DNA from 4 places in the Kocuria oceani genome. Region 2 is predicted to be linked to each of the others. Evidence: riboswitches for the same ligand, from Rfam matches in the RefSeq annotation. Region 2 holds a riboswitch; each other region holds the start of a gene.
The links. Region 2 has a riboswitch for cyclic di-AMP ahead of PU704_RS14845 (NlpC/P60 family protein). Riboswitches for the same ligand answer to the same signal wherever they lie in the genome.

Region 1 (3,983 bases), on a different contig from region 2:
CGCGCACCAGGTGGTCCCAGAACTCCTGGGCGGCCTCCTGGTCGGGCGCCAGCAGCACCAGCGGCCGGTCGTCGGCCTCGGGGTTCACGGCCCAGGCGCCGAAGGTCGCGATCGACTTCCCCGCCGGGATGTTCAGCGCCCCGGCCACGGTCCCGGTGTGCACCTCGTCCGCGGAGCGGGTGTCCACGAAGGTCACCTCGCCGGCCGCCAGCTGCTGGGCGACCTGCTGCGGGTCGAACTCGGGCAGGGGCGCCCGATCGCCCATGACGGCCGGCCCCCGGCGGTTCTGGTTCTTCATCCGGCCGAAGTAGAACGGGGCGTCCGGCTGGCCGTCGAGCAGCTCGGCGACGAAGCCGGCCTCGTCGTCGGCGGCCAGGTAGGGGCCCCACCAGGCGTAGAGCCGCTCGTAGCCCACCGTGGTGGAGGGGATCGCGCCCAGGGCCTTGCCGCAGGCCGAGCCCGCGCCGTGGCCGGGGAAGACCTGGACGTGGTCGGGCAGGGTCAGGAACTTCTCCTTGAGGCTGGCGAACATCTGCTGTGCGCCGAGAAAGCGGGTGTCCACGCCGCCGGCGGCCTCGTCCAGCAGGTCCGGGCGGCCCAGGTCGCCGGAGAACACGAAGTCGCCGGTGAGCAGGTAGCCGGGGGCGTCGGCGAAGGCGCCGTCGGTGACCAGGAAGGACAGGTGCTCGGGGGTGTGGCCCGGGGTGTGCACCGCGGCCACCACGATGTTGCCGATGCGGATCTCGTCGCCGTCGTGCAGGCGCGCGGCCTCGAACTCGTACTGCCAGTCCTCCCCGCCCTCGCCGGAGACGTGGATGTCCGCGCCGGTGGCCGCGGCCAGCTCGCGGGTGCCGGAGAGGTAGTCGGCGTGGATGTGGGTCTCGGTGACCGCGGTGATCTCCATGCCGTTCTTCGCGGCTGTGTCCCGGTAGACGTCGATGTCGCGGCGGGCGTCGACCACCAGCGCCTGGCCGGTGCGCTGGCACCCGATGAAGTAGCTGGCCTGGGCGAGGTCCTCGTCGTAGATGCGCTCGATCAGCATGAAACTCTCCTTCACGGAGTCAGTGGAACAAGGGTTCGGCGGAGGTCCCTCCGGCCATCTGCCCACCAGCGTAATACCCCCCGGGGTATGTTGCAAGTACCCCCCGGGGTACCTTGAAGAAGTGATGTTTGGCCTTTCCAGCGTTCCGTCGGCGTCGGCGAGCACGGCGGCACGTGAACTGAAGCGAGACCATCAACCAGGGAGAGCCGCTGCCCAGATTCGTTGGGGTGAGGCGACCCCCACCAGGCGGCACGGACGGCCCCTACGCGTGAAGATTCCGTGAAGCTATCCGCGCTTTCCGCCCCCGTGCGCTGGCATTTGAATGTGAGGTAGCTGGCACTTCATCCGTCAACAGGAGCGGGATTTCGCGTGCTACGGCCTCCGCGGGCCGGGGCCTTCCCTGGAGCGGCCGGGGGGCGCCCAGCAACGATCGACACATGCCGCCACCAAGGGGTGGCTTGCGAAATAGCAGGTCAAAACGTCCTTCGGGCTGCCACTGCGGACCGCGAGCTGGTCGGAGGACTGAGCCCCTCCACCCTTGCCGTCGGCTCTAGCTGAGGGGCAGGCTCTTCAGCGCCGACCCATGACAGTGAGCCAGATCCCTCCCCGCCTGCATCGTTATCAGTCCGTTATATTTACGCTATGGTCCTCTACGTGCCGATGGCCAATCTCATCGGCACCCCGGGCACTTCGCCGAATCCTGCCGGTGCCCGGGGTCCGCATCACAGAGACGACTTGGCAGGAGCGGGGGAACCACACACGGTCCCACCCCCGGGACCTAGGGGTTAAGCCGCCAGGGCCCCCACCCTGCGGCCGGGTGTCTCCCACCCGCATCCGACAGCTCACCTCGCAGGCAAAGGGAGGAACTCACTCATGCCCATGTTCCAGCGCCACACTGCTCGCCACCGCGCCCAGACCTCTTCGCGCCTGGTACGCAACACCACGTTGACGGTCGCCGCCGGCGCCGCAGTGCTCGGCTCCATCACCCCGGCCCAGGCCTACGCCGAGCTCCCCGCCTCCTCGGGGACCTCCTACGCCGCTCCCGTCTCTGCGGTGGCGACCCTCGCCACGACCACCGCCCCAGCGCCCACCACTCCCGCGGCCCCGGCCGCACCGGTCTCTGAGACGGAGGCCGCCCCGACGCCGCAGACCACCTCGACCTCGAGCCTCTCCACCCAGTCCTCAAACGTCTCCGAGCTCACCGGGGACTCCACCGCTGCCGGCGGCCTCGTCGGCACCGCGATGCAGGGCGTGGGCACCGGCTACGTCTGGGGCGGCACGGACTTCGGCGCCTGGGACTGCTCCGGGTTCACCCAATGGGTCTACGCCCAGAACGGCATCGACCTCCCGCGCACCAGCCAGCAACAGTGGGCCGCCGGCACCCCGACCACCAACCCGCAGCCGGGAGACCTCGTCGTCCAGAACGGCGGCGCCCACATCGGGATCTACCTCGGTGGCGGCAAGATGATCTCCGCGCTGAACCCCACCCAGGGGACCTTCGTCCACTCCGTGGACGCCATGCCGACGGACGGCTACGTCACCTTCCGCTGAATCTGGAATGCAGTCCCACAGTCGCCCATGACGGCGTGAGCCGTCACGGGCGACTGTGGGACTGCGGCAACACCCGAGGTGACGGACTCAGATCGCCGTCGCCTGCGGCAGCTCCCGGATCCGGCGATAGAGAGTGGCCCTGGACATCCCGAGGTCCCGAGCAACCTGAGTGGCCGGCTCCCCACCCTCGATGAGTCGCAGCGCGTTGCGAATCTGAGAATCCATAAACGTCTGGCGCCGCCCGCCGAGGTCCTTGCCGGCAGCCCTCCGCTTGGCCACCGAGTCAGTGATCCGCTCCCGCTTGATCTCCAGCTCCATCTGCGCCAATGCGGCCATGACGGTAAGGACCATCGAGCCCGGGACTGGCGCACGATCGGTGACAACTGAGCTGACTTGATGACCGCTATCCGGCCATATGTAAGGCCGGTCTACCTTTCTGATTCGCGACGAGGGAACTTTCCTCGTCCACGTCACCGACCGGTGCGGCCGTCCCGAGCCGTGTCGGTGTTGGTGCAGTAGTGGGAGGTCCGGCGGGTGGACGGAACCGTCAGCTTCTGGAGGCCCTACAGCGATTCCGCTGGCAGCCTGGTGCCGGCCGCGCACTGTGTTCCCGGTCTCCGCCGGGGTGGATGGCGCGGCTCTACTGCTCGGCGGGGTGGGCCGGGTCCTCACCGGGGCCAGCCTCGACATGCTCGGGCCCGGCCGCGGCGTCCTTGACGGCATGGCCACCGAACTGCTGGCGCATCGCCGCGATCATCTTCATCGCCGGGCCCTCGTCCTGGCGAGAGGCGAAGCGGGCGAACAGAGCGTTGGAGATGGCCGGAACCGGTACCGCCAGATCCAGGGCGGCTTCCACGGTCCACCGACCCTCCCCGGAGTCCTCGGCGTAACCGGCCAACCGATCGAGGTGCTCGTCCTCGTTCAGAGCGTTGACCGCCAGATCGAGCAACCAGGACTTGATGACCGAGCCCTCACGCCAGGAGTTGAAGGTCTCCCGCACCGACGTGACATGACCGGCGGCCTCGAGCAGCTCCCAGCCCTCGGCGTAGGCCTGCATGATGGCGTACTCGATGCCGTTGTGGACCATCTTCGCGAAGTGGCCGGCACCGTGCTCCCCGGCGTGCACGAACCCGAACTCCCCAGCGGGCTTGAGAGAGTCGAAGATCGGCTGGACCTTCGCCACGGTCGTCTCGTCCCCGCCGACCATCAGGGCGTAACCCTGGGTGATGCCCCACACCCCGCCGGAGACCCCACAGTCGAGGTACTCGATGCCCTTCTCGGCCAGCTTCTTCGCCCGGGGGCTGTCGTGGATCCAGCGGGAGTTGCCGCCGTCGATGATGACGTCACCCTCCCCCAGCAGCCCGGACAGTTCCTCAATCACCGGGTCCAC
Region 2 (3,983 bases):
GGGCCCGTAGGGGCAGTGCAGCGACACGACGTCGGAGACGGCCAGCAGCTCGTCGAGCTCGACCCGCCGGGCGCCCAGCTCGGCGGCGACCCCGGGATCGATCTCGCTGCGCGACTGGTAGACGATCTCCATGCCGAAGGCCTTGGCCCTGCGCGCGGTCGCCTGGCCGATGCCGCCCATGCCGACGACGCCGAGGGTCTTGCCCTGCAGGCTGCTGCCGAGCAGGAAGAACATGCCCCACTTCCACTCCTGGCCGGAGCGGATGAGCCGTTCCCCCTCGCCGAGCCGGCGGGTCGCCATGAGGACGAGGCCCAGCGCGATGTCCGCGGTGGCCTCCGTGAGCACCCCGGGGGTGTTGGTGGCCACGACGCCGCGCTCGCTGCAGGCCGGCACGTCGATGTTGTCGTAGCCGACGGCGACGTTCGCGACCACCTGAAGCTGCGGGCCGGCGGCGTCGAGAAGCTCCGCGTCGACGCGTTCGGTCAGCAGGCTCACCACGGCGTCGGCGCCGGCCACGCGGCGCAGGAGCTCTTCGCGGTCGATCGACTGCGGGCCCGGCCAGGCGTCGACCTCGTGCGCGGCGCGAAGCTTCTCGACGGCGGCGTCGGGCACCTGTCCCGTGACGACGACCCGGCTCATGCCGACTCGATCCACTGGCACAGGCGGCCGAGGCCGTCGCGGATGTCGGCGACGTCGATGCCCGAGTAGGCGAGCCGGATGTACTGCTGCTCCTCACCCGGCAGGCGCCGGCCGAAGTGCTCCCTCGTGCAGAAGGAGACGCCGGTCTCGTGCAGCGCCGCCGTGGCGAAGTCGCCGACCGCCGTGTACCCCATGCGCTCCATGGCGGCGGTGACGTCCGGGAACAGGTAGAAGGTCGACTGCGGCACGGCAACGTGCATGCCGGGAGTCGCGTTCACGAGCTCGCAGGCGGCGTCTCGGCGCTCACGCAGGACGTCGAGCATCTGCTGCACGGGCTCCTGGGGGCCGCGGAGCGCCTCGACGCCGGCCCACTGCACGTAGTGCGTGGTGCAGGACTCGTCGTTGGTGTTGAGGGTGCTCAGCACCTTGGCGATCTCGGGCGGCGCGACGGCGCAGCCGAGGCGCGAGCCGGTCATGGCGAACTTCTTGCTGAACGTGTACAGGATGACGGTGCGCTCGGCCATGCCGGGGAGCGACGCGATCGAGCTCGAGACCCCCTCGTAGCGCGTCTCGAAGTAGGCCTCGTCGGAGAGCACCCAGAGGTTGTGCTCCTGGGCCAGCTGAGCGATGGCCTCGCGCTCGGCCGCCGTCGACTCGGCCGAGATGGGGTTCTGCAGGTCGTTGTAGATGATGGCGACCGTGTTCGAGGTGATCGAGGCGCGCACCTGGTCGAGGTCGATCGCGAAGCCGCTCTCCGTGGGGAGGTAGCGGTACGGCACCGCCGTGCCGCCGAGGTACTCGATCTGCGACTCGTAGATCGGGAAGCCGGGGTTCGGGTAGAGCACCTCCTGGCTTGGGTTCATGACCGCCTGCAGGAACTTCGTGATGACGGGCTTGCCGCCGGTCATCACGACGATGTTCTCGGGGGTGAGGTCGATGCCGCGGCGCGAGCCGAGGTCCTCGGCGAGGGCCTCCCGCAGCTGGGGGATGCCGGGGCCGGGGCAGTAGCCCGTGTAGCCGTCGGCGATGGCCCGGTTCATGGCCTCGATGATGTGCGGGGCCGTCGGGATGTTGATGTCGCCGAGGTGGAAGGGGTACACGCGGTTCCCCTGCGCCTTCCAGGCGGCCGCGGCCTGGGCGACGCTGAAGGCGGTTTCGGTGCCCAGCCGGTCGAGCCGGTGCGCGAGTTCTCGCATGCTGTTCCACTCCTCGTCGAGTTGGCGGTCGATCCGTGGGCGGATCCACCCTGAGCATACGACTCATATATCAGGCTGTGAAGGGTGGTGCGGTAACCAATTCCGACAGGGAGCAGTGCCGTGGGGTTTCCCCGTTCCAGACGTCGTCCCGATGTGAGCGGGAGCGCGGTTCCGTCGGAACCGCGCTCCCGCTCACATGCGTGGGGTCAGCGCACGCGGATGTAGACGGGTCCCGAGCCGACGTGGACGGTCTGGATGACCGTCTGGTGGCCGTTCCAGCCGCCGTGGACGGCCTTGCTGCCGCCGATGTACACGGCGATGTGGGCGAAGCCCATGCCGCCGTTGGCGTAGTAGACCAGGTCACCGGGCTGGGCCTGGGCGGCGGAGACCCGGTGGCCGAGATTCAGGTAGGAGACCGGCCACCCGTGGTGGTTGATCCCGGCCGCACGCAGGGACTTGGTGACCAGAGAGGTGCAGTCCTGACCCACACCGAGCTGGCTCTTGGCCGCGGCGGCGATGGTCGCGGCCTTGCCGGACTGGGACTGGATGCTGAGGAGCTGCTGGGGGGCTGCGGCCGGGGCGGCCTGGGCCGGAGCCACGCTGCCGAGCGCCATGGCGCCGGCGGCGACCGCCATGGTCGCCGTGCGTCCCAGGGGGAACGCGCGCTGGGCGCGGTGGCGGGGCGTGCGGGAGTGGAAGATGGGCATGAGTGATGTCCTCCCTCTTGCCTGCGAGGTGAGCTGTCGGATGCGGGTGGGAGACACCCGGTCGCAGGGTGGAGGCCCTGGCGACTTAACCCCTAGGTCCCAGGGGAGGGACCGTTTCTGGTTCCCCCGCTTCTGCCGAGCGATGTGTTCAGGGGGCCCCGGGCACCGGCAGAATTCGGCGATGTGCACGGGGGTGCCGATAAGTGGGGGAATCGGCACGGAGAGAACACTAATCGAAAAGTAACGAGAAAGTCTCGTTTTCATCACGGGCGTGTCTCGGAATCTGCTGCAATCCGGCCGTGAGCCTTCGCGTTCGCGCGAAGCTGCTTGGGGAGGGGCGCCGACGGGGATCCTCTGGTAGGCGCATCTCAAGACAAAAGTGGGCTTGACCTGGGGCTCTGTTCCACTCGTGTCCGCTGGCGAGTCCGCCTCTGCCCTGGGGCGGGGCGTCCGGGGGTGACACGCGCGTTATGGCGCGAGAAACCGCGGGGAATGCTTCACGGAGCATTAGGCGGCCGACGTGAGCGGCTCCTTGGCAGGGGCGGAAAGGGCGACATCTTTGTGGGTCACAAGGTTCAAACAAGAATTCGCTAAAAGAAATTATGGCGCTTGTCATGACCGCCGGTGTGGGTCGGTTCTCTTCGCGGACCCTTCCGGCGTGCCTGCCCTACATCCCGCCCTCGTCGACCTCGGCGGCGTCGAGCAGGTTGTCCAGGACCCGGTCGAGTTGGGCCACGAGGGAGAGGTGCCCCTCGTGCTCCAGCAGGTGCGCCCAGGCGCCTGGTATGCGCGCGGCGAGCCACTCCCCGTGGGCCAAGGGGACGGTGCGGTCCTCCCGGCCGTGCCAGATCCGGGTGGGCACGGCGATCTCCTCCACGGCGAAGCCCCAGGGGCGGTTTACCGCCAGGTCGTCGTCGCGCCAGCCCACGATGCCCTGGCGCCGGGAGTGCTCGGCCGCGCCCATGACGTAGTCGGCGAAGTCCCCGGTCATCACCGCCCGGTCCACCGGCGGGAGCATGGCGCGCAGCAGCTCGACGACGTCGCCGTCCGGCGCCGAGGCGGCCGCGGTCATGGCCTGCACCTGCTCCTCGAGGTAGGCCTCGAGTGCCCGGCGACCCTGCCGGGCGGCGGTGAACTCGGCCGCGCTGTCCTCGTCCATCCCGGCGACCGGGTCCAGTCCCTCGGCGCGCGGCGGGGCGTAGCCGGCCAGCGAGGCGACCGCGCGGCAGCGGCCGGGCAGCAGCGCGCCGCACGCCAGGGCGCGCGGGCCGCCACTGGACCAGCCCAGGGCGAGGAACTGCTCCGCACCCACGTTGTCCAGCACGCATAGAGTGTCGGCCACGGCGCCGGCCACCGTGCCGGGGGCCGTCTCTTCTGGGAGCGGGTCCGAGGTGCCGTAGCCGGGGCGCGAGACGGTGAGCACTTGCAGCCCGCGCTCCGT
Region 3 (3,983 bases), on a different contig from region 2:
CGTGCTGCACACCGGGTGCCGTTGGCGGGACCTGCCCCCGGCCCTGGGCTGCGGGTCCGGGCACACCGCCTGGCGCCGGCTCAGGCAGTGGCAGGGGGCCGGGGTGTGGGAGAAGCTGCACCGGGCAGTGCTCGAGGAGCTCTCCGAGCAGGAGATCCTCGACTGGTCGCGGGCCAGTATCGACGCGGTGTCCGTACGTGCCAAAAGGGGGGCGAGCTGACCGGCCCGAACCCCACCGACCGCGGGAAACCGGGGACGAAGTACCACCTGCTCACCGACGCGGCCGGGCTGCCCCTGCATGTGCTGGCCTCAGCCGCAAACGTCCACGACAGCAAACTCTTCGAGCCGTTGCTGGAGACCAACCCGAGTGTGCGTGGCCGGCGAAGGCGTCCGGGGCGGCCCCGCCGCCGGCCGGAGAAGCTGCACGCGGACAAGGGCTACGACTACCCGAGGTGCCGCCGCTACCTGCACCGGCGAGGCATCAAGGTCCGGATCGCCCGGCGCGGAATCGAGGCCAAGACCCACCTGGGCCGGCACCGCTGGGTCGTGGAGCGCACCATCTCCTGGGTCCTGCGGTTCAAGCGTCTCGGGATCCGTTACGACCGCACTGCAGCCACGCTGCTCCCGCTGCTCTTGCTCGCCGTCACGCTCATCAACTTCCGCCGACTGCGTCAGGTAGAAGAGTTACGAGACCAGGTCTAAAGGTCTGGGATCCCACCCGTGGCGCCGATCCCAGCCGGCCACGGGCCTTCTCACCGCCTCCGCCGCCCGGGTGATGGGTCAGCGCAGGTTCTGCTCAGCCCAGGGAGGCGACCAGCTCGGCGCAGGCGGCCTCGCAGCGCCGGCAGGCCTCAGCACAGATCCGGCAGTGCTCGTGCATGTCCGCGTGCTTCTCGCACTCATCGGCGCACGCCTTGCAGGCCATCTGGCAGGCCCGGATCGTATCCAGGGTGATGTTGGCGTCGTAGCCGGTGTGCCGGGAGAGCACCCGCCCGGTGACCTCGCACAGATCCGCGCAGTCCAGGTTGGTGCGGATGCACTTGGTCAGCTCCGCGACCATGTCCTCGGACAGGCACGCATCGGCGCAGGCGGTGCAGGTCTGGGCGCACTCGAAACAGGCCTCGATGCAGGCGGCCAGCTTCTCCTTGTCCACCCCACCGAGGTCCTTCGGGTAGGTCTCCAGCATCGCGCTCACGTGATGAGTCATGACTTGCTCCTTCATCGGTTCAGCAGGAGACGAACCGGCCGGAGCCAGCCCGCCATGTCATCGACCGTAGACTGCCGTTTCCGTGTGACGCGCCCCGAAAGTTTGAAGATTTGATGAAGATCAACACCTCAGTGGTGCGCAACTGCATCCCATCGACTGACTTGCACATCGGTGCAGCGGGCCGAATATAGAGATTCCGTGAAGAAATCCCGCCGTGCACCTCGAAAAGGCGCCCCGAGACCTTCCCAAACTGTGAGCCACCTCGAAGATTCCCTCACGGAACCTTGGTACTTGCCCAAGCAACGCTGGAGACTACGCGTAGTCCTAGGCCCCTTGTCGTCGTCGACTGTGTCCAGCGAAATGCGCGCCACGATGCCATTTTGCCTAGTCATCCGGTCCCGGGTCGGCCAATAGCTGGGTGACGAGGTCCACTGGGCGACGAACCTATCTCTTCCGGAACGAGCCTTCCCGGGGCCGGGAGTCCGGCTTCTCAGCCCCGGCCGAGGGAAGAATCCAGGCCGTGACCTAAACGTGACACTTTCGTTATGGATGGGCTACTGTCCACTGCGTGCCGATGATCGATCTGGTCGGCGCCCTCGTGCACATCGCCGAATTCTGCCGGTGCCCGGGGTCCTTGAAGAGATATCGCTTGGCAGAAGCGGGGGAACCATTTTCGGTCCCGGTGATCCGGGCCTTGGGGTTAAGTCGCCCAGGACGCATGCGTCCGGGGTGGCCGGGTGTCTCCCACCCGCATCCGACAGCTCACCTCGTAGGCAAAGGGAGGAACTCACCCATGTCGCTTTTCAAGCAGAACACTGCCCGCCACCGCGCCGGAATCACCTCGAGTGCGGTGCGCAACACCACGATCGCCGCCGCCGCCGGTGCGGCACTCATCGGCTCCATCGCCCCGGCCCAGGCCTACGCCGAGATCCCCGTAGCCTCCAGCACCACCTCGTGGGCGCCCGTCGCTTCTTCGGCGGCCAACTTCGCCACCAATACCTACCAGGCTCCGGCCGCTGCCCAGCCCGTGGCCACCCCGGCGTCCCAGGCCTCGGCGCCCGAGCAGACCGCCACCACCGCGAGCCTGTCGACCCAGTCCGCGGACATCACCCCCCTTGGGGCCGATTCCTCCTCCGCCGGCCTGGTGGCCACTGCCATGCAGGGCGAGGGCACCGGCTACGTCTGGGGTGGCACTGCCTTCGGCGCCTGGGACTGCTCCGGGTTCACCCAGTGGGTCTACGCCCAGAACGGCATTGACATCCCCCGCACCAGCTACCAGCAGATCGCCGCAGCCACCCCGACCGCCAACCCCCAGCCCGGGGACCTGGTCTCCATGCGTGGCGGCGGGCACATTGGGATCTACATCGGTGGTGGCAAGATAATTTCGGCGCTCAACCCCATCCAGGGCACCTTCGTCCACTCCGTGGACGCCATGCCGGTGGACGGCTACTACACCTACCGCTGACCCGGCTCGCCCTCCGCAACGACCGGGGTCGTCGCGGAGGGCCCTGGGCACTCCGTCTGCTGCGCATGAGAGTCCCAGCCTCTCCGCACGAGCTTCTCGTCCTTTACGGACACCGCACCTCTCCTCCACTCATCCGCCGTGCACGGTACTCCTGATCCGGATCGCCGCACTGCCGGCCACCGTGACACCTCGCACCCCTGCCCGGGGTAATCCGTGCTGTCACCGCACCGTTCCGGTAGATCTGCCCGGCCCTCCAGAAAGCCTCCTGAATCCCCATGACTCGTGACGTGAACTCCTCCAACGGCATCGGCTCGTTGTTCACCGGCAAGGCCCGCACCGTGGCCGCCGTCGCGGCCTTCTCGGGCCTGGCCCTGGCCACCACCGTCTCCGTGCAGGCCGCCCCGGCCCAGGAGGGCGCCGCTACCGACGCCCCGCTGTCGGCCGTCGCCGCAGCCACCCCGTCGGCCGCCCCCACCGTGTCCCTCGAACCGGTCGCCCACGTGACCAAGACCGAGCAGAAGACCGCGAAGGTAGAGCCCAAGGCCGAGGCCCCGAAGCCCGTGGTCGCCCCGCAGCCGGCCGTGCAGGCGGCCTCTGTGGTGCAGGCAGCTCCCGCCGTGGCCCAGGCGGCTCCCGCGGCCCAGGCCGCCCCTGCGCCGAAGCCCGTCGTCACCCCGGTACCCGCCCCGGTGGTTCAGGCCGCACCCGTCGTCGAGGCCCCGAAGCCGGTCCCGACCCCGGTTACCGCCCCGGCGCCCAAGCCCGCCCCGGCGCCGGCGGCCGAGCGCACCCTCGCCCCGCAGAGCTCCGCCTCCGGCAAGGGGGCCACCATTGCCTCTGCGGCCATGGGCCAGCTCGGGGTAGGACAGGACTGCACCGCAGCGGTGAACAATGCCCTGCGGGCCGCTGGCATCACCTTCCGGGGCTGGCCGGCTGATTACTTCACGCTGGGCACGCAGGTCTCCGCCGGCCAGGCGCAGCCCGGCGACCTCGTCTACTACGCCGACGGCGGCATGGGCACGGCCCACATCGGCGTGTACATCGGTGGCGGCAAGGCCGTCCACGGGGGCTGGAACGGCGGCAGCACCGTCGTCGACAGCGTCAACGTGGGTTCCGGGCCCACCTACATCCGCGTGCGCTGAACCCGGACGAACACAGTCTCCGGGTGTGCGGTTCCTGATCGGCCAGACAGGTTCCGCGCACCCGGTCTTTCACTATCTTGGTGGGGCGGCTGACACCTGTCCCGGTGACTCACTGCAGGAGCGCGGCATGCTGGCCTTGCGATGGCCCTGCGGTGGCTGTGCTGGGCAC
Region 4 (3,983 bases), on a different contig from region 2:
CCGATGTGGGCCGAGCCCATGCCGCCGTCGGCGTAGTAGACGAGGTCGCCGGGCTTGGCCTGGCCGGCGGAGACCTGCGTGCCGAGGCTCAGATAGGAGGCCGGCCAGCCGTGGTGGTTGATGCCGGCGGCGCGCAGGGCGTTGGTGACCAGGGCCGTGCAGTCCTGGCCGACGCCGAGCTGGCCCAGAGCGGCCGAGGAGATGGTGGCGCCCTTGCCGGAGGCGGAGCTCTGCGGGGCGACGGTGCGCTCGGCCGCCGGGGCCGCCTGGACGGCCGGCTTCGGCGCCGGGGCCTGCTTCACGGCCGGCTGCGGGGCGGCCTGCACGGCGGGGGCGGCCGGCTGCGGGGCCGGGGCGGGCTTCGGGGCGGCCACGGCCTTCGGCGCCGGCTGCGCCACGGGGGCCACGACAGGGGCGGCCTGCACGGCGGGGGCGGCCGGCTGCGGGGCCGGGGCGACGACCGGCTGCGCCGCCGGCGTCGCTGCCGGCCGCTGGACGGTCTCGCGGGCCTCGGGCTCCGCCTTCTTCTCGGCCGCCTTCTTCTCGTTCTTTTCGGCCTTCTCGGTCTGCTTCTTCTCGGACTCGTCCTGGGCCTTCGTCACGTGGGCGACCGGCGCGAGGGAGACGGTGGGGGCGGCGGACGGGGTCGCCGCGGCCACGGCGGACAGCGGGGCGTCGGCGGCGGCCTCCTGGGCCGGGGCCTCGTGCGCGGAGACGGTGGTGGCCAGCGCCAGGCCGGAGAGGGCGGCGACGGCGGCCACGGTGCGGGCCCGGCCGGTCAGGAGGGAGGTGACGCCGGTCGAGGAGTTCAGGTCACGAGTCATGGGGGTTTCAGCAGGCTTTCTGGAGGGCCGGGCGAACCTGCCGGGAGACTGCGGTGACAGCACGGATCACCCCGCGCGCAGGCGCGCGGGGTGATCGATCTCCGGCAGCGCGGCCGTCCGGATGCGGAGGGCCGCGCACGGCGGGGGGAACGGAGGAGGGCGTCCGAAGGCGGACGGGGCGCACGGCGTCGGAGAGGACGGATGTGCGGGGGGGGGACCCGGGAGTGCGGGTCCGGGTGGTCCGGGAGGGACCGGGTGCCTCCCGCGGGGACCCTGGGGTCTCCGCGGGAGACGAGCCGGATCAGCCGATCCGGTAGTAGCCGTCGAGCTGCATGGCGTTGACGGAGTGGATCTGCGTGCCCTGCGAGGGGTTCAGCGCCGAGATCATCTTGCCGCCGCCGATGTAGATGCCCACGTGGCCCCCACCGTTCTGGGAGACGAGGTCGCCGGGCTGCGGGTTGGACACGGGGGTGCCGGCGGCGAACTGGGCCCAGGTGGTGCGGGGCAGGTCGATGCCGTTCTGGGCGAAGACCCACTGGGTGAAGCCGGAGCAGTCCCAGGCGCCGAAGGCGGTGCCGCCGTAGACGTAGCCGGAGCCGATGCCCTGCTGGGCGGTGCCCACGATGCCGCCGGCGGCCGCGGTGATCTCGGTCGTGGCGTTGGCCTGCGGGGTCACGCTCGCGGTGGAGACCGCCGGCTGCGCGGCGGGGGCCGGGGCCTGGTAGGCCGGGGCGGCGGGCTGCGCGGCAACGGGGGCCTGGTAGGCGGCGGGGGCCGGGGCCTGGTAGGTGTAGGAGGCCAGCGAGGCGGCGGCCGGAGCCGGGGCCGAGTAGGCGGCACCGGAGGCCGCGGGGATCTCGGCGTAGGCCTGGGCCGGGGCGATGGAGCCGACGATCGCGGCGCCGGCGGCGGCGGCGATCGTGGTGTTGCGCACGGCGTTCGAGGTGGTCTCGGCGCGGTGGCGGGCGGTGCTCTGCTTGAAAATAGCCATGGGTGTGTTCCTCCCTTTGCCTACGAGGTGAGCTGTCGGATTCGGGTGGGAGACACCCGGCCGCGGAGCGCATGCGCTCCGGCGACTTAACCCCAAGGCCCCGGATCACCGGGACCGGAAATGGTTCCCCCGCTTCTGCCAAGCAGTTTCTGTGCATGGGCCCCGGGCACCGGCAGAATTCGGCGATGTGCACGAGGATGCCGATCCGACCAGTGATCAGCACGGGTTGAACAATACATGACCGGTTACGGAAGTGTCACGTTTTGATCACGGCCGATCACGGAATTGCATCTCGGGCCGGACGAAAACCTGTGGATTATGTCGCTCCGGACTATCAGTGCGATCCGGCGGCGCACGGTGGAGCGAGGGTCCGGGCACCCCTGAACCCGCGGCTCACCAGGGCATTCGCCGCCGGCGGGGCACGGTCCGGCCGAACTGGCCGAAAGTGCCTTGTGAACGTCCCCACAAGGGTGGCCGGGTCTCGCGCAGGGCCCCGTGACCTGTCCCGTGACCTGCCCTCGGGCCGGGCACGACCCGACGGGCGCTCAGACGGCGAGGACCCGGATGGCCCCGGCCGTGCGCAGGTCGATCTCCGCGGACCGGCCGGTCTCGGCGACCTCGATCCGCACCCGCTGGCCCTCCACGCGGGCCCGAACGACGGCCCCGGTGAGCACGCCGACGTCGCTCAGCACGCCCAGCAGCGCGGCGTCGGCCTGCACCACCTCCGGCAGCAGCGCCACGGTGTGCGTCGCCTCCGGATCCGCGCGGGCGGCCTCCAGCAGGGAGGGGTGCCCCGCCGCCGAGGGGCTGTCCCCGACGCCCAGTGCGGCCAGGCCCGGGATCGGCGTGCCGTACGGGGAGTATCGGGGGCTGTGCAGCAGGTCCACCAGCCGCCGTTCGACCTGCTCGCTCATCACGTGCTCCCAGCGGCACGCCTCGTCGTGGACCTGGGCCAGGTCCAGTCCGATGACGTCGGCCAGCAGCCGCTCCGCCAGACGGTGCTTGCGCATCACCTGCACCGCGCGTTCGCGGCCCAGCTCGGTGAGGACCAGGGAGCGGTCGGCCCCCACCGTCAGCAGTCCGTCGCGCTCCATCCGGGACACCGTCTGCGAGACGGTGGGCCCGGAGTGGTCGAGGCGCTCGACGATGCGCGCCCGCATGGGCGTGATGCCCTCCTCCTCGAGCTCGAGCACGGTCCGCAGGTACATCTCCGTGGTGTCGATCAGATCGCTCATGCCTCAGTCATCCTTCGTCCGGCCGTCCGTCCCCGGGGATCCCGCCCGGTCCGGTCTTCCCGCACGAGCTTAGTCCGCGGTCCCCTGCCGCGGAGGGGACCGGGCCGCGGCGGGGCCCGGGTCCGGGTGGGGCAGAATGGGCCGGGGCCCGGCCGTGCACGCCCCTGCACCACCACCGCCGCGCCCGCCGCCCGCCGCACGTCCGTCATGAGGGAGCACCCGTTGTCCGCACACGTCACCATCCCCCAGCACCTGCTCCCGGCCGACGGCCGGTTCGGCGCCGGGCCCTCCAAGGTCCGCCCGGAGCAGGTCGACGCCGTCGCCCGGGCCGGGGCCGGGCTGCTCGGGACCTCCCACCGGCAGGCCCCGGTCCGGCGGCTCGTGGGCTCGGTGCGCGAGGGCCTGGCGCAGTTCCTCCGTCTGCCCGAGGGCCACGAGGTCCTGCTCGGCCTCGGCGGGGCCACCGCCTTCTGGGACGCCGCCGTCTTCGGGCTGGTCGAGGCCAAGGCCCAGCACCTGGTGTTCGGCGAGTTCGGCGCCAAGTTCGCCCAGGCCACGGACGCCGCGCCGTTCCTGGAGGCCTCCTCCGTGGTGGAGACCCTGCCCGGCACCCGTCCGGAGCCGCGGGCGGAGGACGGCGTGGACGTCTACGCCTGGCCCCAGAACGAGACCTCCACCGGGGTGGCCGCCCCCGTGGTCCGGCCCGCCGGCATCGCGGACGAGGCGCTGGTGCTGGTCGACGCCACCTCGGCGGCGGGCGGAATGGCCGCGGACCTCTCCGCGGCGGACGTCTACTACTTCTCCCCGCAGAAGAACCTGGGCTCCGACGGCGGGCTGTGGCTGGGGGCCTTCTCCCCCGCCGCGATCGAGCGGATCGAACGGATCGGCGCCTCCGGGCGCTGGGTCCCCGACTTCCTGAAGCTGACCACGGCC

Region 1: it holds a riboswitch for cyclic di-AMP, as region 2 does, so the genes downstream of both, PU704_RS18270 (C40 family peptidase) here and PU704_RS14845 (NlpC/P60 family protein) in region 2, are expected to answer to the same signal.
Region 3: it holds a riboswitch for cyclic di-AMP, as region 2 does, so the genes downstream of both, PU704_RS15060 (C40 family peptidase) here and PU704_RS14845 (NlpC/P60 family protein) in region 2, are expected to answer to the same signal.
Region 4: it holds a riboswitch for cyclic di-AMP, as region 2 does, so the genes downstream of both, PU704_RS11395 (C40 family peptidase) here and PU704_RS14845 (NlpC/P60 family protein) in region 2, are expected to answer to the same signal.

What each region holds. Positions count from the first base shown of each region.
Region 1 covers NZ_JARAMH010000027.1:11,249-15,231, forward strand. The annotation lists gene PU704_RS18265 (MBL fold metallo-hydrolase) at 1-1,042, opposite strand, end outside; cyclic di-AMP (ydaO/yuaA leader) riboswitch at 1,730-1,910, shown strand; gene PU704_RS18270 (C40 family peptidase) at 1,916-2,593, shown strand; partial or broken gene PU704_RS18275 (helix-turn-helix domain-containing protein) at 2,681-2,968, opposite strand; gene gnd (phosphogluconate dehydrogenase (NAD(+)-dependent, decarboxylating)) at 3,234-3,983, opposite strand, start outside.
Region 2 covers NZ_JARAMH010000014.1:89,058-93,040, forward strand. The annotation lists gene PU704_RS14835 (2-hydroxyacid dehydrogenase) at 1-639, opposite strand, end outside; gene PU704_RS14840 (pyridoxal phosphate-dependent aminotransferase) at 636-1,835, opposite strand; gene PU704_RS14845 (NlpC/P60 family protein) at 2,042-2,542, opposite strand; cyclic di-AMP (ydaO/yuaA leader) riboswitch at 2,548-2,733, opposite strand; gene PU704_RS14850 (alpha/beta fold hydrolase) at 3,210-3,983, opposite strand, start outside.
Region 3 covers NZ_JARAMH010000015.1:33,423-37,405, reverse strand. The annotation lists one part of gene PU704_RS15070 (IS5 family transposase) at 1-203, shown strand, start outside; one part of gene PU704_RS15070 (IS5 family transposase) at 203-702, shown strand; gene PU704_RS15065 (four-helix bundle copper-binding protein) at 797-1,207, opposite strand; cyclic di-AMP (ydaO/yuaA leader) riboswitch at 1,804-1,995, shown strand; gene PU704_RS15060 (C40 family peptidase) at 2,001-2,672, shown strand; gene PU704_RS15055 (C40 family peptidase) at 2,948-3,814, shown strand.
Region 4 covers NZ_JARAMH010000009.1:17,819-21,801, reverse strand. The annotation lists gene PU704_RS11400 (C40 family peptidase) at 1-824, opposite strand, end outside; gene PU704_RS11395 (C40 family peptidase) at 1,126-1,815, opposite strand; cyclic di-AMP (ydaO/yuaA leader) riboswitch at 1,821-2,010, opposite strand; gene PU704_RS11390 (metal-dependent transcriptional regulator) at 2,361-3,050, opposite strand; gene serC (phosphoserine transaminase) at 3,258-3,983, shown strand, end outside.